DNA from 2 places in the Vallitalea guaymasensis genome. Region 2 is predicted to be linked to the other one. Evidence: riboswitches for the same ligand, from Rfam matches in the RefSeq annotation. Region 2 holds a riboswitch; the other holds the start of a gene.
The links. A riboswitch is a leader RNA that binds a small molecule or an ion and turns the genes downstream of it on or off. The one in region 2 is predicted to bind glycine.

Region 1: another riboswitch for glycine. It lies ahead of gcvT (glycine cleavage system aminomethyltransferase GcvT); the one in region 2 lies ahead of HYG85_RS07615 (alanine/glycine:cation symporter family protein).

What each region holds. Positions count from the first base shown of each region.
Region 1 covers NZ_CP058561.1:4,920,874-4,938,377, reverse strand. Annotated here, with positions in the region: gene HYG85_RS21255 (discoidin domain-containing protein) at 1-894, opposite strand, end outside; gene HYG85_RS21250 (rhomboid family intramembrane serine protease) at 1,203-2,009, opposite strand; gene xylB (xylulokinase) at 2,559-4,043, opposite strand; gene HYG85_RS21240 (ROK family transcriptional regulator) at 4,079-5,257, opposite strand; gene xylA (xylose isomerase) at 5,439-6,749, opposite strand; gene HYG85_RS21230 (lactate utilization protein) at 6,959-7,576, opposite strand; gene HYG85_RS21225 (GNAT family N-acetyltransferase) at 7,680-8,246, opposite strand; gene ald (alanine dehydrogenase) at 8,501-9,619, opposite strand; gene HYG85_RS21215 (Lrp/AsnC family transcriptional regulator) at 9,725-10,186, opposite strand; gene lpdA (dihydrolipoyl dehydrogenase) at 10,642-12,036, opposite strand; gene gcvPB (aminomethyl-transferring glycine dehydrogenase subunit GcvPB) at 12,061-13,515, opposite strand; gene gcvPA (aminomethyl-transferring glycine dehydrogenase subunit GcvPA) at 13,516-14,856, opposite strand; gene gcvH (glycine cleavage system protein GcvH) at 14,886-15,263, opposite strand; gene gcvT (glycine cleavage system aminomethyltransferase GcvT) at 15,334-16,440, opposite strand; glycine riboswitch at 16,761-16,835, opposite strand; glycine riboswitch at 16,839-16,940, opposite strand; gene HYG85_RS21185 (glycoside hydrolase family 38 N-terminal domain-containing protein) at 17,117-17,504, opposite strand, start outside.
Region 2 covers NZ_CP058561.1:1,682,785-1,700,288, reverse strand. Annotated here, with positions in the region: gene HYG85_RS07665 (response regulator transcription factor) at 1-255, opposite strand, end outside; gene HYG85_RS07660 (hypothetical protein) at 480-878, opposite strand; gene HYG85_RS07655 (TraX family protein) at 900-1,637, opposite strand; gene HYG85_RS07650 (permease) at 1,972-2,451, shown strand; gene HYG85_RS07645 (permease) at 2,454-2,984, shown strand; gene HYG85_RS07640 (hypothetical protein) at 2,994-4,370, opposite strand; gene HYG85_RS07635 (alpha/beta fold hydrolase) at 4,933-5,700, shown strand; gene HYG85_RS07630 (hypothetical protein) at 6,030-9,029, shown strand; gene HYG85_RS07625 (GNAT family N-acetyltransferase) at 9,077-9,571, shown strand; gene HYG85_RS07620 (hypothetical protein) at 9,983-10,639, shown strand; glycine riboswitch at 10,758-10,851, shown strand; gene HYG85_RS07615 (alanine/glycine:cation symporter family protein) at 11,008-12,366, shown strand; gene HYG85_RS24575 (glycosyl hydrolase family 18 protein) at 12,731-15,343, shown strand; gene HYG85_RS07605 (sensor histidine kinase) at 15,498-17,294, shown strand; gene HYG85_RS07600 (response regulator) at 17,287-17,504, shown strand, end outside.

The sequences.
Region 1 (17,504 bases), 2.4 Mb from region 2:
GACAAAAATAGGTTTTAATGGATCATCAGCAACAGACATTTCTAGTTGTTCTCTTAGCCATACTTTCAATGAATCGGTGAATTTTCCATGTGTTTCTCTTCCTTCTGTACTTACTTGTATAAAATGATATCCTTCTAATATTTTATGAGAATGTATTTTTTCACCTGTCTTACTTTCAAATCTATCTTGTGCATGAACAGGTAATAATCCATTCCAATAATCATGATTACCCATCACCCATAATCTTAATGCATCTTGAGGAGCATACTGATTATAAACTTCCATAAAATTATCGTATTCACTACTATGTCCAGCATCTGTAAAGTCACCAGCTATAAGTATTCCATCCATATTGGTCAATAGTTCCTCTGATCTAGTTAATACTTTCTTGAATTTTTCTTTCGCTATTGAATCTCCAATATGTACGTCACTCACTACTAGTACTTCTAAATCGCCAACACCATCTCTGATATCGTCTACTAGGGTGATATTAACACTTGCATCTATAGGATATCCTCCTATATCATCATTGAATAGAACAAGTTTATATCTAGCAGAAGGTCTGAACCTGTCACTGCCGATACTGGATAAATCTAATGTAAATGTTCCATTACCATTATTAACGCCTACCTCTGACAAATACTTCCACCAAATTGATGTTGGGTCACCGTCTGGTGTTACATCAATCTCATATAATCCAACCCAAGCATCATCTCTAAGGCTTCCATTTTCTATTGTAACTTCTAGCGAACTGTTTAGTGTAACATTAGTCTTAGATACCGTAATTGATGGTATACCCTGTGCTGTAGATTTAATAGGATTAAATACCATAGTTGCCATCATGGCAGCAATTAAAATTGTAGCAAATGATTTACTGAATACTTTTTTTAACATATGTGCTCCTCCTTTTTATCTTAAGAATTGTAAACACCAAACAAATACAACTCTTTTTTAATAAAATATGTTAATACAAGTATAATATTACACATATTCACTTATAATATACCATAAAACCAACTTATTACACAAGTATACAAACATCAAACAATATTATATTTAGTTAAATAAGGAAATATATTACATTAAGAAAGTAAATTAATAGAAACAGACAAAAAAAGAATAAAAACTCCAAGATTTAATTGGATATTTTTATTCTATATATTTTATCTTTATATTATTTTAATTATATATATTATTTTAAATTAATTATCTTCTTTGATATGCTCATGATCATGAAGGTGGTCCATGCAATATTCATGATAGCCATGGCATTTTGAACAATATCTGAATTCTAAGTTTTTGTCATCTAGTTCAGTTCTTCCACAAACAGTACATTTATGAACATACGCTTTTTTATTACTATTTAATCCTGCATTATATTGTTTTTTTCTATAATAACTGGTTGTGGTATTTCTTGTTCCAGTAATTATTTCTTTTCCAAAGAATATAAAGAAATTAATTAGTGCCATTATAGCTGCTAATCTGGCTGAAGAATCACCCATTAGTATTATATAAGCAAAATATGCCCAGTCCAACCATGCCAACCATTTTATCTTTACTGGTATAATAAAGAATAATAATACTTGGTAGTCTGGATATAGTCTAGCAAATGCCAAGAACAATGATAAATTAATATAGAAGGAACTGAATACTGGTGTATCTGTTATGAATGCTCCTACTATAGCTCCTATGACTCCTAATAAATAATAGATATTGAACTTGAAGCTTCCCCATTCATGCTCTAGAGTACTGCCAATCATATAGTAAAAGTATAATACGAATACTAAGAAGAACATACTGGTGGTAGGTGGAAAGAATACAAAAGTAACTAGTCTCCATATTTCACCTTGTTTTATTAGTTGTGGTATTAGTGCTAAGTTTATTGTTGTTTGCATGGGAGCAAAATTCATAAAGATATATACAAAAGCGTTACATAATACTATATATAACATTAGATTTCTTATTGCAAATCTACCTAGTTTTCTTTCTAATCTATTTAGAAATTTCATTGAATACCTCCTTGCCTTATTTATATTTTAGTCAATATATATGTAATTTATTATGTATTTAATGTAATATGATAAATTACATAATTATAGTAATTTTACTCCTTTGTTAATGGGAAGTCAAATAAAAAATTGGATGTAAGAGATATTAGTGCAAGTGAGTCAGAAGAAGTTTTTTGTTCTGACTTGGTTATTGCAAAATAGTATATGTATATGTTTCGCCAGCTACTTGCTCGTCCTGATCTCAATAAATAATAATGGACATCGAGTCCATCATTATTTCTGACAGTCCAGTAGGGCTGTCAGATTAAAAGCTGGGTTCGGCGTCCTGCCTCACTACTCCACATATACATATACTATTTTGCTTTAAGTATCCGTCAATGTAATTACAAAACACTTTTTCTTCTTTATTATATAACTGATGGCTATCACTTGTTATCATTTTCATTAGAGATAAATACACAATTGAAAAAAAACAATATAAAGCTCTAGGATACCTGTTAGATAATTAGCTAACAGGTATCCTAGAGCTTAAACAGTAACTCCTAAAGATTATATTTTGCTTATTTTACTAAAAGTATTTTTTAGGGTACTGTACAGTTCATGGTAGACTTCATATGTTTTGTTGTACTGTTTTACATTTTCTTTTATAGGTTTTATTGTATTGGTGACTTTAATTAATTTGTTGCATACTTGTTCAACAGTATCGTATTTGCCTGTTGCTACACATCCTAGTATAGCACCTCCTAAGGCAGGTCCTTGATTGGTGTTAATGGTATTGATGTTGCAATCAAAGATATCGGCTAGTATTTGTCGCCATAGATCACTTTTGGCTCCGCCACCTGATACTCGGACTTCTTTAATTGGTACACCTAGTTCTTTAAGTATTTCAAGGGAATCTCTTAGTCCGAAGGATACACCTTCTAGGATAGCTCTTGTCATATGCGCTCTTGTGTGTGTGATGGTGAGACCGACAAAGCATCCTCTTGCGTCTGGGTCAGGATAAGGGGTTCTTTCTCCCATTAGATATGGTAGAAATATAAGTCCATTGCTTCCTGGTTCTATTTTGGTGGCTTCTTTTAATAATTCGTCAAAGGATATATTTTTGTTAACTTCTTCTACCCACCATTTTAGGCATGAAGCTGCTGAAAGCATAACTCCCATGCTGTGATATTTGTTATTGGCGTGACAAAATGAATGTACTCTAGCTTCATCGTCAACAGCAAACTTATCGTGGGCTGCAAAAACAACTCCTGAGGTACCTAATGCCACTGAGATTGTACCTTCTTCTACAACTCCAGTCCCTACTGCTCCTGCTGCTTGGTCACCAGCACCAGCGGCTACGACTATATCTGAAGTGATACCTATTTCTTTTTTTAGGTCGTCTTTTAAATTACCTACGCTATTAGATGATTCGTATAGTTTTGGGAGCATTTCTTCCTTGATACTTAAGAAATCAAGAACTTCTTTTGACCATGTTCGATTTTTTACGTCTACTAGTAGCATACCTGATGCATCAGAGACATCAGTTGAGAAATTTCCTGTAAGTTTATAATTTATATAATCTTTTGGTAACATGATCTTATTTATTTTATTGAATATTTCAGGTTCATTTTTCTTGACCCATAGGATTTTAGGGGCTGTAAATCCTGTTAAGGCTTTGTTAGCTGTCAAGTCTCTTAATTTATCTTTTCCAAAGTGTTCGGTTATCTCGTCACATTCTTTTTGTGTTCTTTGGTCACACCATAATAGTGCTGGTCTGAGAACATTATCATTTTCATCTAATATAACAAGCCCATGCATTTGTCCGCTAAGACCTATGGACTCTATTTCATCTACTTCAACATCTATCTTATCAACAATTTCTTTCAGTGCTTCTTTTGTAGCAGACCACCAATCTTTTGGATTTTGTTCTGCATAGTTTAATTGGGGATAATATATAGGATAATCCCTTACGCTTTCGCCTAATATATGCCCATTTTCATCAACAGCGATAAGTTTAACCGAAGATGTACCAAGGTCTATGCCTAAAAACATTATAAATCACTCCTCTGTTGTTTTGATAATCTTATTTATAACGTTGTAGCTCCTGTCCTGATTAATTGATAGACTGGCAATAAACCAGCTCCAAGTATTGATGCACGTCCCTTTAATAATGAATAACCAATTATAGATTCTTCAATTGTATATAGTATACTTTCTCTATTAATATACTCTACCAAGTTCTTTTCATATAAATTATGATACTTGCTTATTTTTCCTCCTATGATTATCTTTTCTGGAGACAGAGTAAGTATAATATTTTCTATACCCACAGCCAAATATCTGATGTAATCATTAAAGACTTCACATGCTATAGGGTCTTTTTCTTCGATTCTTGATATGAGCTGACTTACTGTACTAACTTTTGTAGTTGCTTTATCATTATATTTTTTTAATAAAGCTGTTTCTGAAGCATACATTTCCCAACAGCCAGTACGACCACAGTTACACTTTATATGGTCATCAGTGATTCTCATATGTCCAAATTCTCCAGCTCTTTTGTTTGTACTTTTATATAGTGTGTTCTGAATGATTATTCCTGTACCGATACCTTCTGTGATTGATACGAAAACCATATTGTTATAATGTGATGATATACCTAGCTCCGATTCACCTATAGCGGCAACATTAGCTTCATTTTCTATATATATGGGGAACCCAAAAAACTTCTCATAGGGTCCAAAGTCAAATCCTTTTACATTTATATTTGGTGCATTTTCTAAAATCAGATTTTCTTCATCTACTATTCCAGGTAAAGAGAATCCAATACCTAATATTTTATTTCTATCAATTTTATTTTCTATAATTATGGATTCAATAATTTCCTTTGTTATTGATAAAATCTTGTCAAATGAGCAAGAAGCATTATATTCTGTCGATTTTTCAACTAAAATCTTTGCATCAAGATTCATTAAGGCTATACTGATTCTCTTAGGAGATATGTTTATTCCAAAACTTAATCTGGATTCAGGTACAAATCTTATTAGAACTGGTTTCCTGCCTCCTGAAGATTCAGCTACGCCGCCTTCCTTGATTATACCTATCTCTATTAACTCATTGACTTTAGAGATTACTGTAGGAATACTTGTACCTAATTCTTTTGCAATATCCTTGATTGTTATCTCTTTTTTCTCTCTTATCAATTTCAGTATTCTAGCTCTATTGGTTTCTTTAATTATTTGTTGATTTATTGTATTAAGCAATATCATATAATCACCATCTTTGTTATCTTTATTGTATGCTATGATTAATAAAAACAGTTAAGTATGACTATCCCTACAAAATAGTATAATTAACATTTATTATCCTGTAGTGAATATAGTCATACTTACTTCTTTGATTTAATCTTGTTATATGATTATAACATACTTATAATATTAAGATATATGTTTATGCATTATAGATATAATCATTGACTATAGTTTCTAATAGTTCTTGGCGACCAGATTCATTAACGATTTGATCATTTTCAAGAGCATACTCTGCCAACTCTTTCAAACCAACTTTGCCATCTACGATATCTTTTCCAATACCTTGTGTATAACTCTTGTATCTCTTATCAACATATTCTTCAAGAGCATTTTCTTCTAATAGTTTAGCTGCTGCTAACAGACCTTTTGCAAAATTATCCATTCCAGCGATATAACCGTATAATAAATCATCCAACTCAAATGAACCTCTTCTTAATTTGGAATCAAAATTCAATCCTCCAGGAGCGATTCCTCCATTTTTAAGTACTTCATACATAGCTAAAGTACTATCGTAGATATTAGTTGGGAATTGATCAGTATCCCATCCAAGTAGCATATCACCTTGATTTGCATCAATGCTTCCAAGTACATCATTAATTCTACAAGTATGAAGTTCATGTTGGAAAGTGTGTCCTGCCAAGGTTGCATGATTAGCTTCTATATTCATCTTGAAATATCCATCTAAGTTATATTTTCTTAAAAACGCAAGTACTGTAGCAGTATCAAAATCATATTGATGCTTTGTAGGCTCTTTTGGTTTAGGCTCAATTAAGAATTGTCCAGTGAATCCTATTTCCTCGGCGTAATCAACAGCCATTTTTAAGAATCTGGCTAAATTGTCAAGTTCTAATCCCATATCAGTGTTGAGTAGTGTTTCGTATCCTTCACGTCCACCCCAGAAAACATAATTCTCTGCACCAAGACGTTTTGCTACTTCTAGCATCTTTTTAACTTTTGCTGCACAATAAGCAAATACATCTGCATTACATGAAGTTGCAGCTCCGTGTACGAATCTTGGATGGCTAAACATGTTAGATGTAGCCCATAATAGTTTTACACCTGTTTCTTGTTGAAGTTTTTCTAGGTAATCCACCATTTCATCAAGATTATCCAATGTTTCTTGTAAAGTTTTTCCTTCTGGAGCAACATCTACATCATGAAAACAATAATACTCCATCCCAAGGATCTCCATTAATTCAAAACCTGCTTTAGCTCTCTCTTTAGCAAGTTCCATTCCTTCTAATCCATCCCATGCTCTAACATACGTTCCTAATCCGAATGGATCTGAACCATTTGCTGCTAGAGTGTGCCAATAGCTCATAGCAAATCTAAGATGCTCTTTCATTGGTTTACCAGCAATTACTTCATCCTTATTATAATACTTGAATGATAATGGATTCTTAGATTTTGGTCCTTCATATTTTACATTTTCTACATTGAAATAGCTCATTTTCATTTCTCCTTTTTTATGTTTTATAGTTTTTAAAATCACTTTAAAAAGTTCCCAAAAAAATATAATTGAATTGTCTTTTTTAATTTAAGTAAATTATAGCATATCAAAAAAACTTTTTCAACCCATATTAAAAAGTTTTTAGGGGACTATCCTTTAATACGTTTTGAATGTTAATATGTCCCCTATATTTACCTTGATTTCCTTCACTAATATCCTAATTCCTCGTCTACAATTAACACTTTCAATCTATCTTTATCTTTTTGACCTTGTATGATTGTAAGGTAATTGCATATTCTCTCGCTAGATGTACAATCCACACATTTCTTCAAATAAACACAAGGTGGTTTATAGTCTGCTCTTATTGCATTATTGGGAGCAGCTATATTCTTGGCTCTGTTTATTGCTTCATCAAGAGTACTAACTACTTTGTTAACACCAATAACTAGAATTACTTTGTCAGGTCCGTACATAATAGCTGCAACTCTATTACCACTATGATCAATATTTACAATCTGCCCGTCCATTGAAACAGCATTGCTTCCACATATGTACCAATCTGCAGTAAGGGATTCCTTCTTGAACTCCTTGATTTGCTCTTCGCTTTTTGCTGATGACTTATCTATAACTTCATTTCCTCTATTACTCAGTTGATTAATCACATCTAATTGTTCTAGAGTATTGGAATGTCCAACTCCAACAGAACCTTTTAGTGGTATTAATTCTAAAATTCTCTGGTTCGTCTCTTCTATTGTATTATAAAATTCTGCCTTAATATTTCTTTGCTTAAAATTATCAATGATTACTTCTTTTGTTACATTGTCCATTTTAACCTTCCCCCTAAGCATTATTTTATAAATTTATACATTTCATTTAAAAATCAAATTGTTATATTTTCTTCAACTGATTATTAATAAAAGAATTCGCCTCCTATTCATCCTTCCAATTATTATTGTATAGGTAACAATAAATTATATCTTCCCATTTTCCATTAATCAGCATGTAATTTTTTATTAAATTATTTCCCACAAAACCTGCTTTTCTCATAACGTTACCGCTTTTTTCATTGCTCTTACTATAGCCTCCGCTTATTCTCATAAGATTAAGCTCTCGAAACACATAATCCGTACCTAATTTCACAGCCTCTGTCATATAACCTTTACCTTGTTCATGCTCATCCATACTATAACCAATTTCACATGAACACATAGGTTTTTTCATGATAAACTCAAAATTCAATTCTCCAATAACTCTTTTATTATCTTCTTTTCTAAAAATGAATAGTCTTATAGCTTTACCTTCTTCAGCATCTTTTAGACTTCTCTGATTTAATTTTTCCCATCGTTCTCTTGTATAATATCTGTCATTATGTTCCGGTTCAAATGGAGCCAAGTAATCTTTGTTCCTCAAATGATATTTATATACTTCATCTGTGTCATTCTTTTCAGCTAACCTAAGTATTATCCTATCACTTGCTATGTACGGTTTTTTATACATTACTGCTTTCGCCTCCTTACATATAATTATAACATATTAACATTAAATATGATATAAAAACAAATATTATATCAATACTTAATTTGCTATATAATTTTCAATATGTTAAGAGACAATAATGTTATAACAAAAAGGAACTGCTCACAATACATTTTATAAAAGATGACCTAGTAAAACAGCTAATCAATATCTATCTTACTGGCAATTAATTATCTAAAAAATGTATTATGAGACAGCCCCTTTTTATTGATTTATTATTTCAATAAAGTTTCAGGATCAAAGTATTCTAGATTTAATCCTGTTGCTACATTATCATAAGTTACCTTTCCATCATAAGTATTAAGACCTAATAATAATCTCTTATCTTCAAGTAGAGCTTCTTTCACACCTTTATTAGCCATTTTTACAAGGTATGGAAGAGTTACACCTGTTAAAGCATAAGTAGAAGTTCTTGGAACAGCTCCTGGCATATTGGCAACACTATAATGAATGACTCCGTGTCTTTCATAACATGGATTGTCATGAGTAGTTATATGATCTATAGTTTCTATAGAACCACCTTGGTCAATAGCTACATCAACTATAACAGAACCTTTCTTCATTGTCTTAACCATATCTTCTTTTACTATCTTAGGAGCTTTTGCACCTTTTACAAGTACAGCACCAATCAATAAATCGGCTCTTTTAACCATTTGGCAGATATTATAATCGTTACAGATAAGTGTTGAAACTCTTCCACCAAATATATCATCTAATTGTGCAAGACGATGAGCATTGATATCAAGTATTGTTACTCTAGCACCAAGACCTAAAGCCATTTTTGCAGCATTGGTACCAACGATTCCTCCACCTATAATAACAACTTCTGCTGGTAAAACTCCTGGAACACCACCAAGTAGAACACCCATTCCACCATTATACTTTTGAAGTAAATGTGCACCAACTTGTGTTGACATTCTTCCTGCTACTTCGCTCATAGGAACCAATAATGGTAAAGAACCGTCTTTTTCTTCAACAGTTTCATAAGCTATACCAGTAACTTTTTTCTTAAGTAAAGCTTTAGTAAGAGGCTCATTAGGAGCAAGATGTAGATATGTATATAGTGTTTGACCTTCTTTGAATAGGTCATATTCACATTCTAAAGGCTCTTTTACTTTTACTATGATATCTGCTGTATCGAATATATCAGTATTCTTTTCTTTTATAACCCCACCAGCTTCAACATATTCTTCATCAGTTATACCACTTCCAAGTCCTGCCTTAGTTTCAACATATACTGTGTGACCATTTTTTACTAGAGCACTTACACCTGCAGGAGTTAATCCTACTCTGTTTTCATTGTTTTTAATTTCTTTTAATACACCTATAATCATAAATTTCCTCCTCCTTAAATAATTTATATATACTATACAGTATGATAGCTTTAATCGGTATTAGCTAAGAACTGTATACTACCAACAGGATACTAATGAATATTTCTATTTGGACGTCTCCATTGATGGAATGATTGAGTGTGAATTCTTGACTGTGGATAAAACTACGTTTGTTTTAGTTTTTTTGATGCCTTCGATTGCTTTTATTTTATTCAATAGTTGCTCTAGAGAAAATGTATCCTTAGTAACAATCTTTAATGAATAGTCATATTCACCAGCTATATACAGACAATCGAGTATTTCATCTGTTTCTTGAATAAAGTTAATGAAATCATCAGTATACTTAGGTCTATCAATAGCAATGAACATGATTGCTGTCAATCTTTTATTCAGATAATTAGGGTTAATAATTGTTGTATATTGATCTATGATACCTCCGGATTCAAGTTTTTTCAGCCTATCACTTACAGCTGATATAGACAAATTGATCTGGGAGCTTATTTCTGAAACAGTGGATCTTGCATTTTTTTGCAATAATCTTAAAATACTAATATCAATCGAATCCATATAGCCCTCTTTTCTAATAATTATATTGGCAGTAACTCTTTTTTGCATTCTATTCCTTAAGTATAATATATTCACGTATTACAAACTGTATTAGTAATTTTTAAGTTCAGTCATGATACCTAACAAAATAATTCTTGTATATATGTATTTATACCTGAATAATTAATATGTGAAATGTCTTATAATGTCAGTATATACTATGGAAAACCATTTTTAAATATTTTTGATTTAATTCAGTAATATTTTTTGTGATTTAAATATTCATCTTTAATATTTTTTTCCATTTTTTTGATTGGCTTATTTATATTTATATTGATAATAAATTAACTAAGTAACATACACCAAATATGTAAACCAATTATATCAAAAGTTAAAAAATACATCTGTTAATTATTATTAATATACAGATGTATTTTCTTTTATTTAATAAAGCATTTATTCATTATTGCTTAACATTATTTCTTTGGCATTATATGTATTCCCCTTTTTTGAGTATCTAAGGCTGCTTCGTGTATAGCTTCTCCAAGAGTTGGATGAGCATGAATTGTCTTAATAACATCCATAGTCTTTAAACCATTTTGTATGGCTAAAACTCCTTCATGTATTAAATCAGATGCATGAGGTCCTAATATATGCATACCTAATATTGCATCGTCTTCTTCACGTGCAATAATCTTGACAAATCCTTCATCTTCTCCTAGAGCCATTGCTTTTCCATTAGCTGAAAACATGAATTTGCCAATTTTTACATTAATGTTTTCTTCTTTTGCTTGCTGTTCTGTCATACCTACACAAGCAATCTCCGGAAAAACAAATATACAGCTTGGTACCACTTGAGAACCTTCATCAGAGCCAACACCCATTATATGATCAACTACTTCAATTCCTTGATGAGAAGCCGCATGTGCAAGCATTATCTTACCGTTTACATCGCCTATAGCATATATTCCTTTTACAGATGTTTCATTATTTTCATCAACTTTGATACCCTTACTATCATAATCAATACCGATTTCAGTTAAACCTATATTTTCCAGATTAGGTTTTCTTCCCACTGCAACCAATACCTTATCTGCCTCTACTATCTTTTCTTTATTTTTGCTTTCATAACATACTTGCATTTTATTGTTATCACTAATAATCTTAGTGACTTTTGATTTAGTCATTATATCAATATTTTTTTTCTTCGCCATTGATTTAAAACGTTTTGAAACACCTATATCCACACCACTTAAAATATTAGGAAGAAACTCTATTACAGAAACTTGTGACCCAAAAGCATTGAAGATACTAGCGAATTCCATACCAACAACGCCACCGCCTATAATCACTAATTTTTCTGGTATCTCTTCACACTCCAATATTTCTTTGGTTGTAAGGACATTTGGTTCACAGATTCCATCAATAGGAGGTTTTACAGGCATTGAACCTGTTGCTATTATTATATTTTTTCCTTTTATAATCTCTGTATCGCCGTTTGTTTTGATAACTTCTACAGTTTGCTGGTCTTTTATTATACCTGTACCATCTAGTATCAAAATACCGTTATCATTCAATAACTTTTCAACACCACTGACTAATTTTTCTACTACGTCATCTTTCCTTTTTAGTACACTCTTATAATTGATGTTATAGCTCTCTATGTCGATACCAAATTCTTCACTTCTACCTAGGGTATTTATTATCTCAGCATTTCTATATAGAGCTTTTGTAGGTATACAGCCTCTATTAAGACAAGTGCCACCAAATCTATCCTTCTCGATTATACAAACTTTAGCACCAAGCTGAGCGGCTCTTATGGCTGCCACATAACCTCCAGGTCCACCACCTATTACAATAATATCCTTCATTGATTCACCTCCCATTTATTCAGATTATTTTGTGTAGCGCAATATTGGTTTTCTAGCTGCTGTAACTTCATCAAATCTTCTGATACAAGTTTTAAATGGAGCTTTTTTCAATTCCTCTGGATTACTAATGGACTCTTCTTTTATCTTGATAAGCGCCTCTATAAAACCATCCATATTTTCCTTGCTTTCAGTTTCTGTAGGCTCTATCATCAAAGCACTATCTATTATAAGTGGAAAATATATTGTAGGTGGATGATATCCATAATCCATAAGTCTCTTGGCAACATCCAATGTTGTTACGTGACCTTCATTTTCTCCTAATCCACCTAAAACAAATTCATGTTTACATACTTCATCAACTGGCAATATATAATCTTCTTTTAATCTTTCCTTCATATAATTAGCGTTAAGTACTGCTAACCTGCTTGCCTGTCTCAAGCCTTCTCCTCCCATAGTAAGAATATAGGTATAAGCTTTTACAAGCACTCCAAAATTACCATAGAAGTTTTTAACTGCTCCTATAGATGTCTCTATATCATTTTTAAGAGTATAATTGTCGCCTTCTTTATCTACTATTGGTCTTGGAAGGAATGGAGCTAATTCTTTAACCACACCAACTGGTCCACTTCCTGGTCCTCCTCCTCCATGAGGTGCTGAAAATGTCTTATGGAGATTAAGATGGACAATATCAAATCCCATATCCCCAGGGCGTGTTATTCCCATATTAGCGTTCATATTGGCACCATCATAATATAGTAACCCTCCTACCTCATGAACCAGCTCTGATATAGTGAGGATATCCTTTTCAAATAGACCAAGTGTATTAGGATTAGTAAGCATAAGTCCTGCAACATCTTCATCCAATACTTCTTTTAGCGCCTCTATATCTACAATTCCCTTATCATTTGATTTGATTTCAACAGATGTAAAACCTGCCATACTAGTACTGGCTGGATTAGTACCATGTGCAGAATCTGGGATAATGATCTTTTTCTTATTATGATTACCATTATAATCATGATATGCCTTAACTATCATAAGTCCTGTCAACTCTCCCTGAGCCCCTGCAGCAGGCTGTAAAGAAACTTTTGACATACCAGTTATCTCTTGTAGACTTTCTTGTAGGTTATACATTAGTTCCATTGCTCCCTGTACTGTGCTTTCTGGCTGCAATGGATGAAGTTTTGTGAACCCATCTAGGGAAGCCATATCTTCATTTATCTTTGGATTATATTTCATTGTACAAGAACCAAGAGGATAGAATCCAGTGTCTACACCAAAGTTTTTATTAGATAACAATGTAAAATGACGTATTACATCTACTTCACTTACTTGTGGCAGCTGTGCATCTTCTTTTCTAAGAAATTCAGCTGGAATAAGTTCCTCTATGTTAGTATCAGGTACGTCACACTCTGGAAGGCAATAACTTTTTCTACCATCTTTTGATACCTCGAAAATCAATTTATCGTATTCTATCATTTACATCCCCTCCATTATGTTTACTAAATCATCTATTTGTTTCTTTGTTCTTTTCTCAGTTACACATAGGAGTATATCATCATTATAATTACTGTAATCCCCTCCTAGTTCATAACCTCCAAGAATATTGTTATGTAGAAGCTCTTTGTTGACTTTTTCAGGTTTTATACTGCTCTTAACCACAAACTCCATGAAAAATGGTTTATTGAACCTGAGTTCGTATTTACTGGACTTACCTATTAGTTCAGCAGCATAATGAGCTTTCTTTAGACAATTCTTAGCTACTTCTTTTAATCCTTCTTTTCCGAGAGTACTAAGATATATAGCAGCAGTAAGAGCATTAAGACCTTGGTTGGATGTAATATTGGAAGTTGCTTTATCACGTCTTATATGTTGTTCTCTAGCTTGTAGAGTCAACACAAAACCTCTTTTTCCATTTACATCTTCTGCCTGACCTACTATCCTGCCTGGAAGTTTTCTCATCAATTTTTTAGTACAGGAAATAAATCCTAGATATGGACCTCCAAAATTAAGTGGATTTCCTAGACTTTGACCTTCACCAATAACTATATCAGCACCATATTCACCTGGAGTTTTTAGAATAGCCAGTGATATTGGGTCTGCATTAATCATTAACAGTCCTTTTGAATCATGGGTAATTTTTTCTACTTCACTCATATTTTCTATAATTCCAAAGAAGTTAGGATTTTGGACAATCACTCCTGCAACATCTTTATCCATCTTATTTCTTAAATCATCTATATCAGTAACGCCATCATTTTCTTCTATTTCAATAAGTTCTATTCCCTTATATTTTGTATAAGTCTCTAAAACTTTTCTTGTACCTGGACTCACAGTCCTAGATACAGCAATTTTATTTCTTCTTGTGGCTCCACATGCCATGAGGGCTCCCTCTGCTGTAGCAGTAGAACCGTCATATAATGAAGCATTGGCTACATCCATACCTGTCAATTCGCATATCATGCTTTGATATTCAAATATAGCCTGTAATGTACCTTGGCTGATTTCAGGCTGGTATGGAGTGTAAGCAGTATAGAATTCAGAACGTGAAGTTATATGTTTTATAATTGATGGTATATAATGGTCATATGCTCCTGCTCCTAAGAAACATATCAGATCGTCTACACCTTTATTACTGTCAGCAAACTTTTTCATGTACTGACTTACTTCCAATTCACTCATTGGTTCATTAATATTCAATAATTTCTTTAACCTTATTTTCTCAGGCACATCATCAAATAAAGCATCTATGCTTTCTACCCCTATAACTTCTAACATACTCTTTATATCTTCTTCGGTATGTGGTAAATATGGAAACATAAGCTACCTACCTCCTTACATTTTAATTTTTATTTATCGCAGAACTCTTCGTATTCTTTTGCATTCATTAGACCTTCTATATCATTTTCATCAGTTAATTCAATTTTACAGATATAATTAGTGTATGGGTCAGTATTAATTAATTCTGGCTCATCATCCAAATCTTCATTAACCTCTACTATTGTACCTCCAACAGGCATATATATGTCTGATGCAGCTTTTACTGATTCTACAACACTAAATGCATCTTCTTTAGAGAATTCATCATCTATTTCTGGTAATTCCACATAAACTATTTGACCCATAGCATGTTGCGCATAATCTGATACACCTACTATTGCAGTATTCCCATCTACTTTAACCCATTCATGATTTTTAGTGTAATAATAACCTTCCATAATTTTCATTGTCAATTCCTCCTAAATTTATTTTATATTATTTAGTGTAGATATACGAGGCATAGCCTCTTTTGTTTAACTATTTGGAATAATTTTTCTTATAGAATTTTTTGCTTACAACCTTAGCTGGTACTTGTTTTTTCCTTATCTTAACACTTACATCTGTACCCATTTTAGTATAATCTATATCAATTAAACCCAGAGCTACAGTTTTACCTACTGATGGTGATTGATAACCTGTAGTTATAACTCCTATCTTATCTCCATCAGGTGATAAAATATCATAACCATGTCTAGCTATACCTTTTCCAAGTAATTCAATACCCACTAGCTTTCTTGATAGTCCTTGCTCTTTTTGTTTAACCAATACATCTTTACCTATAAAATCTGTATCTAATTTAATAAAATATCCTAATGATGCTTCTAATGGAGTTATGTCCTTATCTATCTCATTTCCATATAAGGGTAATGCAACCTCGAATCTAAGTGTATCCCTGCAACCTAACCCAGCAGGTTTTAACCCTTCATCTTTACCAGCTTCCATTATTGCTTCCCATATATTGACTATATTATCTAGAGAAGTATATATTTCAAAACCATCTTCTCCTGTATATCCTGTTCTTGATACAATACATTTATTATTATTGACTAACACGTTCTCATTGAATCTGAAAAATGTTATTGTCTGTAAATCAGTGTCTGTCAATTTTTGGAGTATTTCTTGTGCTTTTGGTCCTTGTAGTGCAACTTCTGCTACATCATCGCTAATATTTTCTAAATCAACATCAAATGAACCTTTTTGCTCTACCATCCAATTGTAGTCTTTTTCAATATTGCTTGCATTAATTACAAGGAGATAGTCAGTGGTATTATATTTATAGACTAACAAATCATCTACAACACCACCGTCTTCATAGCACATGAGTGTATACATGACTCCATTATCAGTAATGACTGATATATCGTTGGTAACTAGATTCTGTATGTAGTTTTCTGCCTCTTCTCCCTTAACTGTAACTTCGCCCATATGACTTACGTCAAACATCCCTGCATTATTTCTTACAGCATTATGCTCTTCAAGAATACTTTCATAATATAATGGAAGTTCAAAACCTGCGAAATCTACTATATTTCCATTATATTTCTTGTGAGTATCGTATAAAGCTGTTCTTTTACTTTGTTCCATATGTAAACCTCCCTTTATCTATATATTGAACTTAAAAATCTATACACCCATTAAATAAGCTCAATATATTTTACTTGATTTCATAAGTCTAATTGATCTAAATAATTGGCTATATAACAATTATTTAATTGGACTTATATAGAATATATTAGTATTATGATTTAAAAACCATATAGCATAACGGTCGTTCAGATAGTATAGGGGAATATTTCCCCTATACTATCTTCACTCGGTAATCTAGCCATATTTTTAAGCATTATTGAATATACCGTTAAAATAATAAAAAGGATAAGAGAGCATTTTAATGTAAATGCCGTCTTATCCTGTATTTTTACCTGAGAGATTCTATCATTGAGATATTGCTCCTTCGGTGCTTTCAAAAAGCTTTCCAGAATTCCCATCCAATTGCGATCCTTTTGCCTGAAAGATTCGATAGAAATATGGCTTATTTCTATGTTGCTTCTTCGGCTCCTTAAACAGGTATCTCTCGCAATTTTCACATAGGATTCATTATATAATTATTATTCAAATCATATTTATATACTAATATATATGTTAATGAGTTTAATAAGTTACACTCATCATTTATAATTTCATATTAATGTATTATCAGAAATTTTTCAAGTGTTTTTATAAAATATGTTAATAAATATTATTAAAAACAAATACCTGATATCTAATCGTTAATCATAAAGGTGATTACGCCAAAACTTTCATCTTTCATTCTGTTAAAGCTTTCTCGTGCATTAGTTGTTTCAACAAGGTCTAGAGTATAGCAGTATTCTGTTATACCTGATAGATCCATTTTGAAATTAGTTTCCCATGTATTATTCATAATCCATGAGTACACATCTCTTTTATTGTTTTCTTCCTTATTGTCACAAAGAACTATTGGATGATGTTTTAATTCTCCCATATATATAAGTGGTGTGTCTTTTGTTTGGATTAAGATAGTATTCTTGTCTGATTCATATATCAAGCCGTTATCAACAAGATAATATTCCATACAAGTACCTGGAACCTGATCGATACCTGGTCTCATTACAGCATCACTTTTATCAATA
Region 2 (17,504 bases):
CATATCAGTGTTTCTACTTGTAACTATGATGATGGGAATATTTGATTGCTTTCTTATCTCTCTACATATATGAAATCCATCATAATAAGGAAGATTAATGTCTAAAAGTATCAAATCAGCATTTGCAGTTAATGAGTATTCAATGATATTCTTGAAATCTTCATTATAAATACATTCATAACCATAGGACACCAATAACTTAGAAAGTTCTTTTCTTAGTTTATTATCATCTTCAATAATCAATATCTTATACATGTAATCTTGCTCCTTATATGTTCTTATATAAAAGTAGTCTACTAATTAATATGTATAAATAATCTATATAGTCTAATGTTAATATAATAATTATTTATATTAATGTCAAGAGTATATATATCTGTAACTAACATAACAGCAGCAGACTTATATCTTAGCCCGCTACTGTCATGATAATTATAATGAAATTAATTTGTATAATATAATAACTCCCCAGTTAATATTTAATCATCCAATTCAGCATATACAATTTCATCATCTTCCAAAGTTTTTATTCCAAATTTCTCAGTTTTCTTATTTTCTATATCATAGATTAAATAAAACTCTATTACATCCTCAGGTTTATCCTTGAAACACCCAATAAAGTGAACTTTTTTTACATTATCTAAATTTATGACAGATGTGAAACTATCTTCCGTTACTGCTTGAGAGAGTGATATATCAAAATTATCACAATCTATTTCCTTGTTGAAATAATCTTTTGCATTATCCTGTACAACAGTGATCAAATCTTTTTTCAATTGCTTTACATCATCATTTTCCAATGCACTGCACCCAGATAATCCAATAGTTAAACCAGCTAAGATAACAAAACTAAATATTATTTTTATAAACCTATTCATTACTAATCACTTCTATTTATATTATTTTACAAAATATGCAATTGTAGCTATAATCCATAGATGAGCAGGATAAAATACGTAAAAGAAATACTTTGTAAATTTGTTTTTGGGACCTCTTTCACCATTGTACATATACAAGAATGGTATAACAGTTATGAATAACCAATCACAGTTATGGAGCATCATATTAATAGTTAGTTCCACTGTTTCATATGGTGTATACGAGAAGATTAACAATATTACAAAAAATACTAAATAACTAATATTTCTAAGACTTGTATTTTTTCTAGTATAATAAGTTATCAACATGAATGGTATCATAGGTATACCACCCTCAGAAATCATAATACCACCAACAAAGATAGCGATACTTAAAATTACTCTAACTAATTTTACTAGAGTAGTACTATTCTTGAAGTTATATAATACATTCAACATCAAAACACCAATAGCGAGGGTAAGGAAAATATTATTATATACAATAATTTCTTTGGAACTATATAGGTAAGCTATAAGTTTATTACCTAAAAACATAATACCTGCCCATGTAGCTAATCTAATGTTATATTTAACTTTACTTCTTGTATACATAAAACCTTCCACCGCAGTATAAGCAAACCATACTCCCACACACCTAGTTATTATATGAAATATAGAAGCCATATCTCCAGATATCAGGTTAGGAATATGATCAATGTGATCAAGTACCATAATAATTGCCATGAACATTTTTATCTGAAATCCATTAAATTTTTTCACATCTATTCTCCTCATTACTCAATAATTTTTATACATCATCTATATAGATTGTAATAGCTATATCTTTTATGAACCATAGATTTATCTTATATTAACCTTACATTTTTGTAACTTATGTATTTCATAAAACTTTTTTATTTCTGACTTACCTGCAATATCAATGTAATTAAAATAATTTTATTGATAGGCAAGTCCAGAATTTTTTAGTATACTATAAGAGATACATAGCTTATTACAGATGAGCATACAATGACAATACTAAATAGAGTGTAGAAAATTATAGTTGATAAGAAGTAATATAGAAACTATTAAGAATATAAAGGAGTCCCTAACCATGAGTAGTTATATAATGTACCTAGTAGCTGTTACTTTACTAATTATATCCTATTATAAAGACAAGAAAAAAACCAAAAAGGCGTTAAAAAAAGCCTGGAAATCATTCAATAATATCCTTCCTCAGTTTCTAGGAGTAATACTGTTTGTCGGTATATTACTCTCTATATTTGATGCTGAGTTCATCTCCAAGATAATAGGAGCTAGATCAGGCTGGATAGGGGTCATTGCCTCAGCTGTTGTCGGAGCAATAACATTAATCCCAGGATTCGTTGCATTTCCAACTGCTGCAATGTTACTTGAAAGTGGAGCAGGATATATGCAAATAGGTGCATTCATATCAGCACTAATGATGGTAGGCGTAATCACTGCACCCGTTGAGATTAAGTACTTTGGTAAAAAACTTACCATAATAAGAAATGTACTAGCCTTTGTATTTTGTTTTATCGTCGCATATATCATTGGAAAGGTGGTGGCTTGATTATGAAAACTCTAAAAAGATATACCTTTGCACTAATCATCATAGCCACAATAATATTACTATTAATATTTAATAGAGAGATAGGATTAAAAGCCATAAAAATTACAGGAAGTAATCTAAAAGAAATGATTCTCGTCATACCACCTGTTTTTGTACTGTTAGGATTATTGGACGTATGGGTTCCAAAAGAGACCATGATGAAATACATGGGAGATAAATCAGGTATTAAGGGAATAGTTCTATCAATAATACTAGGTTCAGCAGCAGCAGGACCACTGTATGGTGCGTTTCCTATAGCAGCTGTATTCATGAAAAAAGGAGTAAAATTCAGTAATGTATTGATATTCATAGGGGCTTGGTCAACCACCAAAATACCTATGTTCCTATTTGAAATGTCAGCTCTAGGAGCAAGATTTGCTGTAACAAGATTACTGATAGATATTCCTGGAATTATTATAATTGCATTTATTCTAAATGGACTAATCAATAAAGATGAAGTAAAAAAAATATATGAAAATGCCAGCTCAATGTAATGGTTCATACTATTTTTTATCAATATATAATCTATCCATATCAATCTCTTGAAAATCAGGAGTGGATAGTTGCAAGAGGTATGAGGAATGCCCTTTTAATTCCTTGATATCTATTGTCATTATAGAAAAACCTAATCTATTAGGTATTCCAATAATAACTATTCGATTACTCTTCTTATAGACTACTTGAGGAGTGAAATTAAATAGCAAAATACCTCTTTTATTCTTATCAATAGATATAACGGGTTTGATACTTAGATTATGCAGAAAATCAGCGTGTTTATTGATATCAGAGGGTATAGGAAATAGTATATGCATATTTTCGCATATCTTTGTAGGAACGTAAGCCCAGCCTTTTTCATAATTATCTTTCCAGATAGGGTCATATATAGGTCTTACATATTTAGGGTTTTCATATATAATATTCAATTCAATATTTTTCCCTGTTTTTATAACAGATTCCAAATCATTAAGCTTAGTAATATCTTTATCTAATGGCTCTCTGCAATCTTGTTTGGTAATAACTAAATTATCTTCTACGGGAATAAAATTAGATAATTCTTTTTTGATAAGAGCATTTTCTTCTTGTAGTTGTTCCAGTGTCATTGTTTGACTGGAAGATAAAAATGTTCTTTTGACAGTATTTTCTTCAATAATTTTCTTAAGATAATCGAACTTTATGGCATCACCATAGATCAGGTCAATCTCATAACCTTGTGGAGTTGCTAGTTGGAAAAGAAAATCTTTTGTATTTGAATTATCGGATAGCAGGTTGTCTTGAACAATAGAAATAACCTGTGCACCTTTTCGTTCTGGTCTACCTATAAAGATGACTTGATTTTCATACTGCCTAATGTTGTCTACATCAAAATTATAGATTAGAAAATTTATGTTTCTATGAAAATCTATACTTACGGAGTTGAATGCCAGGTCACCAATAAAATCAAAATTACTGCTTCCTCCAACGGGATAAATGAATATCTTGTGGTGAGCATTAGTAATCTTATCTGGAAGGTATAACCAATTTCTGAAATAGAAGTCTTTCCAACTTGAATCATAAGTAGGTCTCATATATTCAGTATCATTATAAATCACATTAAAATCAATGTTTTTGCCTTTATCTATAACATCTGGTAATGTGTATATCTGAAAAGAAGGTATCTTATCATAATATCCTCTATAAGGTTTTTCATATAATACATTTTGTTCTTCTGGGAATATTCTTTCAAGAGCTCCTTTCAATCTGTCATTTTCTCTCTGAAGCTCAATGGTATCATTATCATTAAGAATCAGGGTAACAGGAACATAGTCATCATTCTTTAAGTTTTGAATGATTAATATACAGATGAATAAACAGAGTATTATTGTTGAGGAAAATAATACCAAGCTACTCTTTTTTATTGATACTAACTTTATCTTTTTCAGTTTAGGTAACCTCCAATATATTTATTAATAGATTTTTATGTAATAAGTATTAGATATTATAAATATATTGAGAAAATATACAGCTTAGAAGTGGTAAAAGGGTAAAATTAGGTTTGACTTTACTAATTGTTTCTATTACAATATAAAAAAAGAAAGAGGTTGTTAAAATGAGGAATATTCTTAACTAGACGATGAAATTAATATAAAAAGCAGGGAATGACATTTTGTTCTATAGAAATGTTTATTTTGGTATGCTTTTTTAGAATCTAAGTTAAGAATATGTTGATTAACATCCTTTTGATATATCAGATTGTGATTATATCTGTACTTGAATGTACAGATTTATTTGTGTTATAGGAAAGTCATAAAGGCGTTGCCGCTTTTGTACTTTCAATGAAGAAGGCTGTAGATAGTTAATTATTCTATCTACAGCTTTTTTTATATCCAAAATTGGGGGTGATAAAAATGAGAATAAAATAATACACCTATTATTACATATAAAAATTAAAGGAGAGATTTAACAATGCCATATTTTAATTACAATAACAAAAGAGTACACTATATTGATGAAGGGAAAGGAAAAGCTATTGTGTTACTAGCTGGAAATACAGCTTCATCGGCTGTCTATAAAGGAGAGATAGAGTTTTACTCTAAGGAGTTCAGAGTTATATGTCCTGATTATATAGGATATGGAAAGTCAGATAGAGTAGAGAAGTTTTCATATGATTTTTGGTGGGTGAATGCCAAGATGACCTGTGAATTAATGAAATCATTAGGAATAAAAGAATGGATAGCAATCGGTTCTAGTGGTGGAGGTATTATAGCTATCAATATGTCAATAATTGAGCCACATATGACCAAAGGTGTAATAGCAGATAGTATTTCTGATGAATACGTTTCTTCTGAATTAGCAGAAAGAGTATATAAAGAAAGAAAAGAAAAATCAAAAGAACAATGCATGTTTTGGAAATATGCTCAAGGAGAAGATTGGGAGCAGATAGTTGAATTAGATACCAAAATGATATATGAAGCATCAAAAAAAGGAGAAAGTATTTTTAAAGGCAAGTTAGAAGATATAAAATGCCCAGTACTTATTATTGGCAGTTTAGTAGATGAAGCAATACCAAGTATTGAAAAGGCAGCTAGCAATATATCATCAAAGATATTGACATCCAAAGTTATATTATATCCAAAAGGTAATCATCCTTTTATGTGGAGCTGTTCCCATATATTTCGTAAAGAATCAATTAACTTTATTAATGAAATAAGCTCTATTATATCATGCTATTAAAAAAGCTAGAGAGAATCAAGCAAAAGTACTGGAGATAGGAACTGGTAATTCAAGCATTGCACAATTGGCACTATATCAAAAATGTGGATTTCATATAGACAGTATTGATAAGGGGTTTTTCAGAAAACATTACAATGAAAAAATATATGAAAATGGTATAGAATGTATTGATATGTTAAGATTGAGCATGGAAATATAATAGATAAATAATATTTAGGTAATAAATATTTAAAGAAATTAGTAATCTTTTTTAATAGTTTTATGGTATTATCTTTATCATAAGTTGAAAATTATGGTAATGAATATAACAAATGACAAGGAGAAATATTATGAATCGAAATACTAAGGTAATTATTCTTTTAATAGTAGCCATGAGTATAGTTCTAGCAGGCTGTAAAGGAAAAACTGATGATACTCAAGTGACTGATATTAATAGTGATAGAAAATTGACTGATAATGCTGAATCAAAAGAGGCTAATACTGATAAATCAACCAATGATAAAAATGGGTCAAGTGAAAACTCGGATGAAGATGAAAAAACCAAAGAAAAAGATAGTCAATCATTAGAAGAAAATGACGGCGATGGGGTTTATGATAAGTATAGCAAATATCTACTATTCATCAACGAAAATGATGATAACACTCTATATTTATTAAATAAAGAGACTAAGGAATGTAAACAGATATTTGATCGTAGTATAGATAATTCTTATTCTAATGAGTTAATGAAACTTCAAAAAAAGAATTACTTCATGTCAAACAACAAAATGTACTCATTGGATGGAGAATCATTCAAAACATCTTTAGTAAAATATATTGAATATCCAGTAGAGTTTGCAGGGGATAAGATTCTATATTGTAAAGATGGTAATGTGTATATACAAAATATTGATGATGATAAAGAAATACTTTTACTTGAAAATAAGTATAATCTGAATGTACTTCATGAAGATAATATTACATATATTCAGGTTGATGATTCAGAAGAATATTATATTAGAAATATTTATAAATATAATGTGGAAACCGAAGAATTAGATGAGATATACAAATTATCATTACATGATTGTAATCATAATGATGGGATACGAATAACTAAGAATAAAAATCTATACTTACAAGCTGATTCTAAGATTAAGAAATATGATTATAAAACTGATACTATAATTGATTTGCAAAAAGAAACTTATAATAGTGAGAAAGTAACTGAGGATAGTTTATATGTATATTCTCCTGCTTATTCATTTAATTCAATCTATGTGATTAATGGTAACAATTATATGAAAGCAGCTGATTTTCAAAATTCCATTCCGCCAAAAGGAGTAGCAATAGATAATCATATCTATTTATTAACTACTAAAGGACATATACTAAGTTTAGATAAGAAGACAACAGATATAAGGGATATACTTCATTGGAATAAAGAGTCAGTAAATGATAGGTATGATCAAGAGAAAATATTTAAACTAAAAGATGACAAGATGTATTATGAAGATTACTTGATGGATTTTTATACTGCAGAGGAAAAAGATATATATAAAGCTAATATAGTAGATTATTACTATATGGGTAATAAGGAACACAAATCAGAGTGTAATAATTCATATATGATAAAAGATAAAAAAACTTATTTAGGATCAGATATCAATGAGATAAAAAATAATATAAAAGAAGAATATAAGGAATTTGCGTTTTCTTCAGAAATATTGGCTTATACAAGAGAAAAGGATAATCATTTAGTTATCATTGATAGAAAATTTGGGGATACATTAATTACTACTGATTTTCCAGTCATCAATATTAAAGCTTACGGTAAAGAAGTGTATTATGCTAGATACGATGACAAATTTGGCTTTTATCGTTATTCAAAAGATAAGCATGAAATAATTGACAAAAAAATGGTTTTAGACTATGCAGTTACAAACAAAAATATTTATTATAGTACTGATTATCCAATAAGATTTTACTGTAAGGATAAATCTACTAATAAAATTACGTCTACAAATGATAGTGTACAATTAATGATGAGTGAATCAGATACATTGTATTTTGTTGAAAACCAATTATTATATAAAATAAAAGATAATAAGAATAAAAAAGAACTAATCAGTGTTATACCAAATGGAGGAATGGTTTCCCACTTATTTATGCATAATAATCAAATTTACTCTGGTGATAGTGGAAGCATGTGCACTAGAATATTTAAATTTGACAAAGAATATAAGAAGCCTGATGAGATATTATACGAAGATGATAATGCTCTAATATATGTTGTAGAAAACTCCTTATATACATATGATAGGATTAATAGAATAATTAAAAGCAATGTGGACTTTTTTTATACATCAGACAGTACACTTACAATTACTGATGATGCAGTCTATATAAGTAATGATGATAGCATAGTTTATAGAATTACCTTGAATACACTAGAGGTCAAAGAGTTCTATAAATCAATATTTGGTATGGGTGGAGAAGGAGACCCGCTAGATATGTATATAGTTAATGATAAGTATTGTGTAATAGGCAATAATAATGAAGCCTCATCTCATGAAGGTATTACTGTCGTTGATATAGATACAATGAATAGAAAAAATATTAAAACTGGGAATTTGATATATGCGTTGAATAATAAGGCGTATTACATGGATGAGGATAATAGCCTTAAGGCTATTGATTTAACTAATGGATTGAATATTACCCCTAATACTATACTAAGTTCTGTTTCAGGGTATACAGCTACTTATAATGACGATATCATTTTTGAAAACAGAAACGAACTGATTATGGTTGATAATATAAATGATAATACAAAATTAATATGTAATGATTTTAATTATTCTATAGGAACAAAAAAAGGTCAGCTATATTACAATAACATTGACGGAGAGTTAGTAAGAGTGAATCTATCATCATTGAAAAAAGAAGTGATAGGGGACAATTTTTATGATATAGTCAGCATATCAGATATTAATGGGCAAACAGTTGTATTATACATGGATAATGATAGTAATTTAATCAGAGTAGATGATGACAAGACTATATTAACCAGTAACATGTATGTTTCATATAAAACAACTAATGATACCCTAGTATTCACAAAAGAAGGACAAGATGGGAACCAAATAAAAGATATTGTCTACTTTTATGAAATAGATACAGATAAAATGTATGAAATAAAGTTAGATAAAAATAAGACTGATAATGGTGAGCTGAATTATTTTATTGATGATGAAAAAATAACTATAAAGATTGATAATAAAGAAGAGTGGTCTAGTAAAATTGATAACATAAATTGGTCAATTAAAAAAGAAATTTATTTAGATTAAGAGGTATTAGTTTCTATCTACAAAATACTTAAGGAGAACTGATTGAAATGAAAGATTTTGATGTAATATGGAATATATATTGTGAATCATTCCCAGAGAATGAACGTAGAAGTCTGAAACAGCAGATGGATATAATGAAAGAGGATGAATACAATTTGTATCCTGTAAAAGATAATAATATAATTGTAGGATTTTATACAACTTGGGATTTAAGCGATTTCGTATATATTGAACATTTAGCCTTTGACAAAAATAGTAGAGGTAAAGGTCATGGCAGTAAGACTATAAAGAAAATAATAGATGATAGTAATAAGATAATATTAGAAGTTGAAGAGCCAAATACACAAGAAGCCAAGAAAAGAATAGACTTCTATACACGACTAGGATTCAAACTTAATAACTATAACTATGTTCAACCAGCCTATGATAAGAATAAAGAAAGCGTACCTCTACTTATAATGTCATATCCCTCACAGATTAGTGATACCGAGTTTAATAGTATAAAAGACGAATTATATAAAAAAGTTTATAAAGTAGATTAATATCCTAATAAGTATTATTCAATAATTGAAATTACTTCTTCAATTGGTTTTCTAACAGGACTTTTAATTGGTAACTTTGGAACTCCTATTGGAACTATAGCAGCAAGAGAAAAAAGTTGAGTTGCTTATATTATATATTAAAATATTAAAAAATATACTATGTATACGATAAGAAAAATGTCACATTAAAATTATTAGTCTTTTTAAGAAATGGCAATTAATTATTAAGTATTTTTTCAAAACATCTAATAATTATACGCATTTTATTAAAAATATAATAATAAATAGCTGATTGCAAAATATGTTGAAATAATTGAACAAAACAAAATTAAGTGATATAATAAATATAAAATATATAATTGATATTCATATATTAATTTAATATTATGAAATTTATTGGAGGGTGTTAAAATGAAAGGCAGATTAAAAAGTACATTAATTTACGCTTTATTTTTTGGAGGAATTTGGGGTATAACAGAAGCTACACTTGGTTATCTATTGAATCTTAGTACTATTGGTATCAGTGGTTGTATTATGTTTCCTATAGGTTATTGCATTCTACGCAAAGCTTATAAGAAGAGTAATAATCTTTCGGTGATCTTTTATTCAAGTTTAATAGCAGGTATTATTAAATTAGTCAATTTATTCATGCCTATCTCACATCCTGTAAAAGTTATTAATCCAGCATTCGCTATAGTTCTAGAAGGCTTGAGTGTAATGGCTTTAGTAACATGGAGTGTTAAGAAAAACAAGGAAATTGGATTTTCTAGTGCATTATTAGCAGGTTTTTCTTGGAGAATCATATACTTTTTAGATGCAGTGATTCTATTCAATATTGGTATTCCATCTAGAATGATTAGTAAAGGTCCACAGGAATATCTATTGAAATTCTTATTAATCAATAACTTGGTTAATGCCTTTATCATAATGTTAATTGCAAAAGCAGAAAAAAGAGGTAAGATATTAAATGTTTCAGAACGTGCTGTAAGACCTGTTGTAGCTGTATGTTCACTTGTATTAGCTGTAGGTGTTCAATTATTGATGACCTATATAAAAACTATAGCATAGTACATATTTTATGATTGTTAAAAATTTTATATTTACAAAATGAGAAATGCTGTTATAATATGTATGTAAAAGTAAATATGTTCGGATGAAGATTGCGGAAGAATTATCGACCGCTTTTGGACGAACCTCTGGAGAGACTCTTAATGAGCACCGAAGGGGAAAACTAATCAATGATTAGTGAAACTCTCAGGTAAAAGGACAGAGGATATATTCACTATAGAATATATTTTGTAACCAGAGGTCAAATCATATGATTTGGCTTTTCTTATTAATAAGCCATGGAATCATACCATTGGCTTTTTTTATTGCAAAAAGATACTATATTTTTCAGTATCAAGACATAAATTAATAAAGACGGAGGATTTTGGATGGATACAATGATTGAAATATTTAAGAGAATTGATAGTGTGGTTTGGGGACCTCCATTACTTATACTATTAGTTGGAACAGGACTATATCTAACAATTAGACTTGGAATAATACAGGTTTTTAAGCTGCCTCTAGCACTTAAATATCTGTTTGGAAAAGATAAAAACAATAAAGCTGATGGAGATGTATCCAGTTTTGCTGCCTTATGTACTGCTTTAGCAGCTACCATAGGTACTGGTAATATTGTCGGAGTTGCAACAGCTATAAAAGCAGGAGGTCCAGGAGCACTTTTCTGGATGTGGATTGCCGCATTTTTTGGTATGGCGACTAAATACGCTGAATCCTTGTTAGCAGTAAAATACAGGGTGGTAGATGAGAATGGTCAGATGTCTGGCGGACCAATGTATTATATAGAAAAAGGATTAGGGAATAAATTTCTTGCCAAACTTTTTGCTATATTCGGTATTGGTGTTGCATTCTTTGGTATAGGGACATTCACGCAGATAAATTCTATAACAACGGCTGTAAAGATTACATTTAATGTTCCTATAGAAGTGACAGCAGTTGTATTGACATTGTTAGTAACTTTCGTGACAATAGGTGGAATAAAAAGTATTTCAGGTGTGTGTGAATTCATTGTTCCTGTTATGGCTGTTCTATACATAATTGCTTCTCTTACAATAATTATATTTAATATAAATTTAGTACCAAGTGCAGTTTCATTGATTATAAATAGTGCTTTTACACCTATGGCGGCGGCAGGTGGATTCTTAGGTGCAACTGTTATGAAAGCTATTCAGAACGGGATATCAAGAGGAGTATTCTCCAATGAGTCAGGACTTGGGTCTGCTCCTATAGCAGCTGCAGCAGCTAAGACTGATTCATGTGTAAAACAAGGTCTTATATCTATGACAGGTACTTTTTTTGATACTATAATAATATGTACCATGACAGGTATATCATTGGTAATGACAGGGGCATTCAAATCAGAGTTCGCAGGAGCTGAGATGACTAACTTGGCATTCAAACAGGGATTACCTATTGCTGGTGGAGAATTCATTGTAACTATTGGACTTATCTTTTTTGCATTTACAACAATACTAGGATGGAATTATTACGGTGAAAGATGTACAGAATATCTATTCGGCGTAAAAGGTATCGTACCATACAAATTAATATTTATAGGATTAGTAGGAGTAGGTGCCTTCTTAAAACTAGACTTGATATGGGTTATAGCTGATATAGTTAATGGATTGATGGCAATACCAAACCTTATTGGAATCATTGGTCTAAGTGGAGTCATTTCATTTGAGACTAAACAGTATTTTAGAGCTCTAAAGGAAGAAAAATATAGATAGCTTGAATTAAATATAGAGTAATAAATTTGAAAAAAGCTTAGGATTTTATTAATCCATAAGCTTTTTAAATTGTTTGATAATGGACAATATTGTGCAATAAAGAACAAGATTATCTTCTAGTATCTAAAGTTAACGTATGATATTATCTTAGTAGAATAAGAGTATTCAATAAACTCATCTTTTTATATCCTCCATAAAATCAATAAAATAATATACATTCTCCTTTTATTTTTTTGTTAGAATAGATTAATACATTAATATATTAATCTATTAAATATAATCATAGAGCAATAAGTTAACTAGAACTGACTAGATTGACACCTATAAGAGACAAAAGAAATAAAAAATAGGAGGAAGAATTAGCATGAAAAAATTTTACAATCTTATGACTCTAATTATTGCAGTTCTATTACTTTTTACAACTATTACATGTACTAGTACGCAGGCACAACAGATCGACGAATGGCAGGCTGGAGTAAGTTATAGTGTTGGGGACTTAGTAACTTATAATGGTACAGTTTATGAATGCAGACAGAATCATACTTCATTAGTAGGATGGGAGCCACCTAATGTTCAATCACTTTGGTTGGCAACCACAACACCAGGTCCAGGTCCAGGACCAGGACCTGGGCCAAATCCAAACCCGGGTCCGGGTCCATCAGATCTGGAAAGAGTAGTTGTTGGATATTGGCATAATTTTGATAATGGTTCGGGGGTTATAAGGCTTAAGGATGTAACTACAGATTTTAATGTAGTTAATGTAGCTTTTGCAGAACCAGCAGGTGATACATATACAATGGCGTTTTCACCTTTTAATGCAACAGATGCAGAATTCAAATCAGATATTCAAGAATTGAAGGCTAGAGGTACTAAGGTATTAATCTCCATAGGAGGAAGTAACGGAACAGTTGAGCTGCTTGATAACACAGCTAAACAAACATTTATATCTACTATGATTAATATCATTGAGACTTATGGCTTTGATGGTATGGATATCGATCTTGAGGGCAGTTCACTATCATTAGATGTTGGAGATACAGATTTTACTAATCCAACAACAACTAAGGTAGTTAACTTGATTGATGCAATAACAGCAATACGCAATCATTTTGGTAATGATTTTGTTCTGACTATGGCACCTGAAACAGTTTATGTCCAAGGTGGTTATAGTACATATGGAGGTTCTTGGGGAGCATATTTACCTGTTATCTATGCACTTAGAAGTGAGCTTGATTATATTCATGTACAGCATTATAATTCTGGTTCTATGGTGGGACTTGATGGTATGTCTTATACACAAGGAACTGCTGATTTTCAAGTAGCCATGGCAGAGATGTTATTGAATGGATTTCCTGTAGGTAATAATCCTAATAACGTTTTCCCAGCTCTACGGGAAGATCAGATAGCTATAGGTATACCTGCGTGCAGTAATGCGGCAGGGGGTGGCTATATTAATAATACTGAAATGAAAAAAGCCCTTGACTATATTGTAAAAGGTCAATCGTTCAATGGACAGTATCAGTTGCAAAAAGCAGAGGGATATCCTGACTTAAGAGGAATTATGACATGGTCAATCAATTGGGATGCTTATAATAATTATAATTTCTCGACATTCTATTCTAATTATTTTGGTGCTCTTGGAATCATTAATCCAACACCAACACCTCCACCAGCAGGTAAAAGGATAGTTGCCTATTATCCTGAATGGGGAGCTTATGCAGGACATAATCAATATGCACCATCTGATATCCCATGGGATAAAGTGACTCATATAAATTATGCATTTGCAGATATTAAAAATGGGGAGATAGCGTGTTTTGATGAATGGGCAGCCAAGGGTATTGCTTTTGGAGAACCTTGGGATTCACCTTATAAAGGATGTTTAGGTCAGTTCAAGAAATTGAAACAGCAACATCCTAATACTAATATCCTTATTTCAGTAGGAGGATGGTCAAGATCAGCAGAATTTCATAATGTTGCCGCTACACAGGCTTCAAGAGAAAAATTCGCTCTTAGTGTAGTAGACTTTTTAAGAGAATGGAACTTTGACGGTGTAGACATTGATTGGGAATATCCAACCTTCTACAGAGCAGGAGATACAGTTGATAATCCTAATGATCTAGGTACACCTTATGCGACTCCAGATGAGAAGCAGACCTTTACTTTGTTGCTACAACAGCTTAGGACCACTCTTGACCAAGCAGGTGCTGCTGATGGAAAATATTATTATGTAACTACTGCTGTAGGTTGCGGCAAAGATAAAATAGATCAGACAGAGCCTAATCTATACGCACAATATGTAGATTTTATCAATGTCATGACTTATGATATGCATGGTGCTTGGGAAGGTATAACAGGTCATCAGTCACCAATGTATTTTGATACTAATGCAGAAAATGCCTACAGGTCCTATTTCCAAACATTATATACTGACCCTGCAGAAGTAGAAGCCAATGTTGAATTAGCTAAGAAATACACAGTACATGAAGCAATGGAGTATCTAAAAACTTTTGGTATACCAGCTGATAAACTAGTTCTAGGCTCACCATTCTATTCAAGAGGATGGGCAAAAGTACAGAACAATGGACCAATAAGCACTTTGCCAGGATTGTATGCAACTTGTTCCGGTACTAATCATACAGGTACTTATGGGGCACATGGTATTTGGGATGGAGGAAGATACGCTGGTAATAATCCATACTATGATATAATAAGCAAAGAACAAGACAACTCTTTCCAAAAATATCGTGACCCAGTTTCAAAAGTTCCATATCTCTATAGTGAGTCAAAAGGAGAAATGTACACTTATGAGGATGCTATCTCCTTACAAGAAAAAATTGATTACGTAATTAATAATAACTACGGAGGTATTATATTCTGGGAACTAACAGGTGACTATGTTCCAGCTACTGGCACTAATAAAGGTGGAACGGGTGAATTGGTTAATCTACTTTATAATGGTTTACTAGGACCATAGAATATTGATAATTAATGGATGGTATCAAAATTGGTACCATTCTTTTTTTGTTTTGTTTGGTAAGTCTGTTGATGATTTTCTCCTTGACGTAAGCATTTTATTTTATGATATAATATAGTCTAAAGTATTACGTTTTAATACTAGGGGGATAATTATGGGAAAAAAAGCAGCTAAGAGACAGAGTATTACTACCAAGTATTTTTTGAATTTCATTATATTGATTATTATACCTGTATTATTAATAAGTTTCCTACTGAATATGGCGTATAAAAATATTTTTGTAAACCACTATTCGGAGATGGTCATGCAAACTATGGAACAGATGTCTATAAGAATACAGGACGAATTGAACAATATTTCCTTAAAAAGTGCTATGATAGGAAATGATTCAGAAATAATCAATCTAGTATCTAAGATGAATAAATCAGAAGCTGAGGGTTATCAGCGTTTAGACCTATCTAATCAAGTCAATTCTAAAATAAATTCACTGTTGAATTGCTCTGATGATATATATTCAGTCATTTTCTTTTATAAAGACGGTGGACATTACTATTTCAAAAGCCCTTTAATTCAAGACGATAAAACTTTGAGAAAAGAAGCTTGGTATAGGGAAACTATCGAGAACAAAGGTAGAATCATAATGCCAGAAAAAACAAAAGAACTAATCAGCACTGGGCTTAGCCAAAAACAATTATATTTTTCCATGAGTCCAGATATCTTAGGTGAACAGAATGAAGTTGAAGTGGTTTGCTTTGTTTTTATGCCCAAAAGTATAGATTCTATATATGCTAAGTATCAAAATCAAAGAATGGGGACAGGATTACTAATAAATAAAGATAATGATATCATTGTATCATCAGATAATAAAATCACAAAAGAAGATATTGAGAAATGTGGTCTCTTTGATAAAAATTATAAAAAGAGCAGTTATAATGATGTAGTGTTGAATAATAAGAAAAACATGATATATACTTATTTAACTAATAACGATAAATGGTTACTAGTCAATATAATTGATTATAATATGCTGACCAGTGAAATGAATCAGGTAATGATGTACTTTGTTTTAATCTATATAGTCATAATTATTCTATTCATTATTTTTGCAGCCTTTTTTATCAAAGACATAGTTACTCCAATTAAACAATTAATCAGTAAGATGAAAAGTGTTCAAAAGGGGAATTTTGATGAAAAGATTGTTGTAGAAGGTAGTTCGGAGATAGTTGAGATGGGTGAATCCTTCAATAATATGGTATCTGAGATAAATCAATTGATTATTGAAAGGGACCTCCAGGAAAAAGAAAAGAGCAAGGAAGAGATGAAAGCACTTCAGGCTCAGATTCAACCTCATTTCATATATAATACATTATCATCAATAAGACTCATGGCAATGGTGGCAAAAGTAGATGGTATAAAAAATATGACAGATGCCTTTATGAAGCTCCTTTCTGCCATATTTAAGCATAATGATTCCTTGATCAAGGTAAGAACGGAAATAGAATATCTTAATAATTATCTGTACATAATGAAAGTTCGATTTGATGAACTATTCACAGTTGAATATGACATCAGTGAAGAAATAGAATCTTTATATATGATTAAACTTACCCTACAACCTCTAATAGAAAATGCTATTCATCATGGAATCAGTAAAGTAGATAGAAAAGGTATAATAAAAGTTAGAGGTTATCTACAGGAAGAGTTCTTAATCTTTGAGATAGAAGATAATGGAGTAGGTATTGAAAAAGAAAGAATACATGACATAATCCATAGTCAAAAAAGTGAAGACAGAAAAAGTTTTAACCATATAGGTGTAAACAACGTGATGCGGAGAATAAAATTGAATCATGGGGAAGGCTATGGCATTACGATTGATAGTGAATATATGAAATACACAAAAGTTGCATTGATACTTCCAATAATACACGAAGGAGGAAAAAGTGATGTATAAAATTTTGCTTGTAGAGGATGAACCTATTTTCAGATTTGCTTTGAAAACCTTGATAGAATGGGAAAAGTACAACATTGATATGAGTTTGGAAGCAGCCAATGGAAAAAAAGCGTTGGATATTATTAGAGATAACATGGATATAGATGTCATCATAACAGACATTAATATGCCTGTTATGGATGGACTAAAACTCATAGAAGAAATAAATGA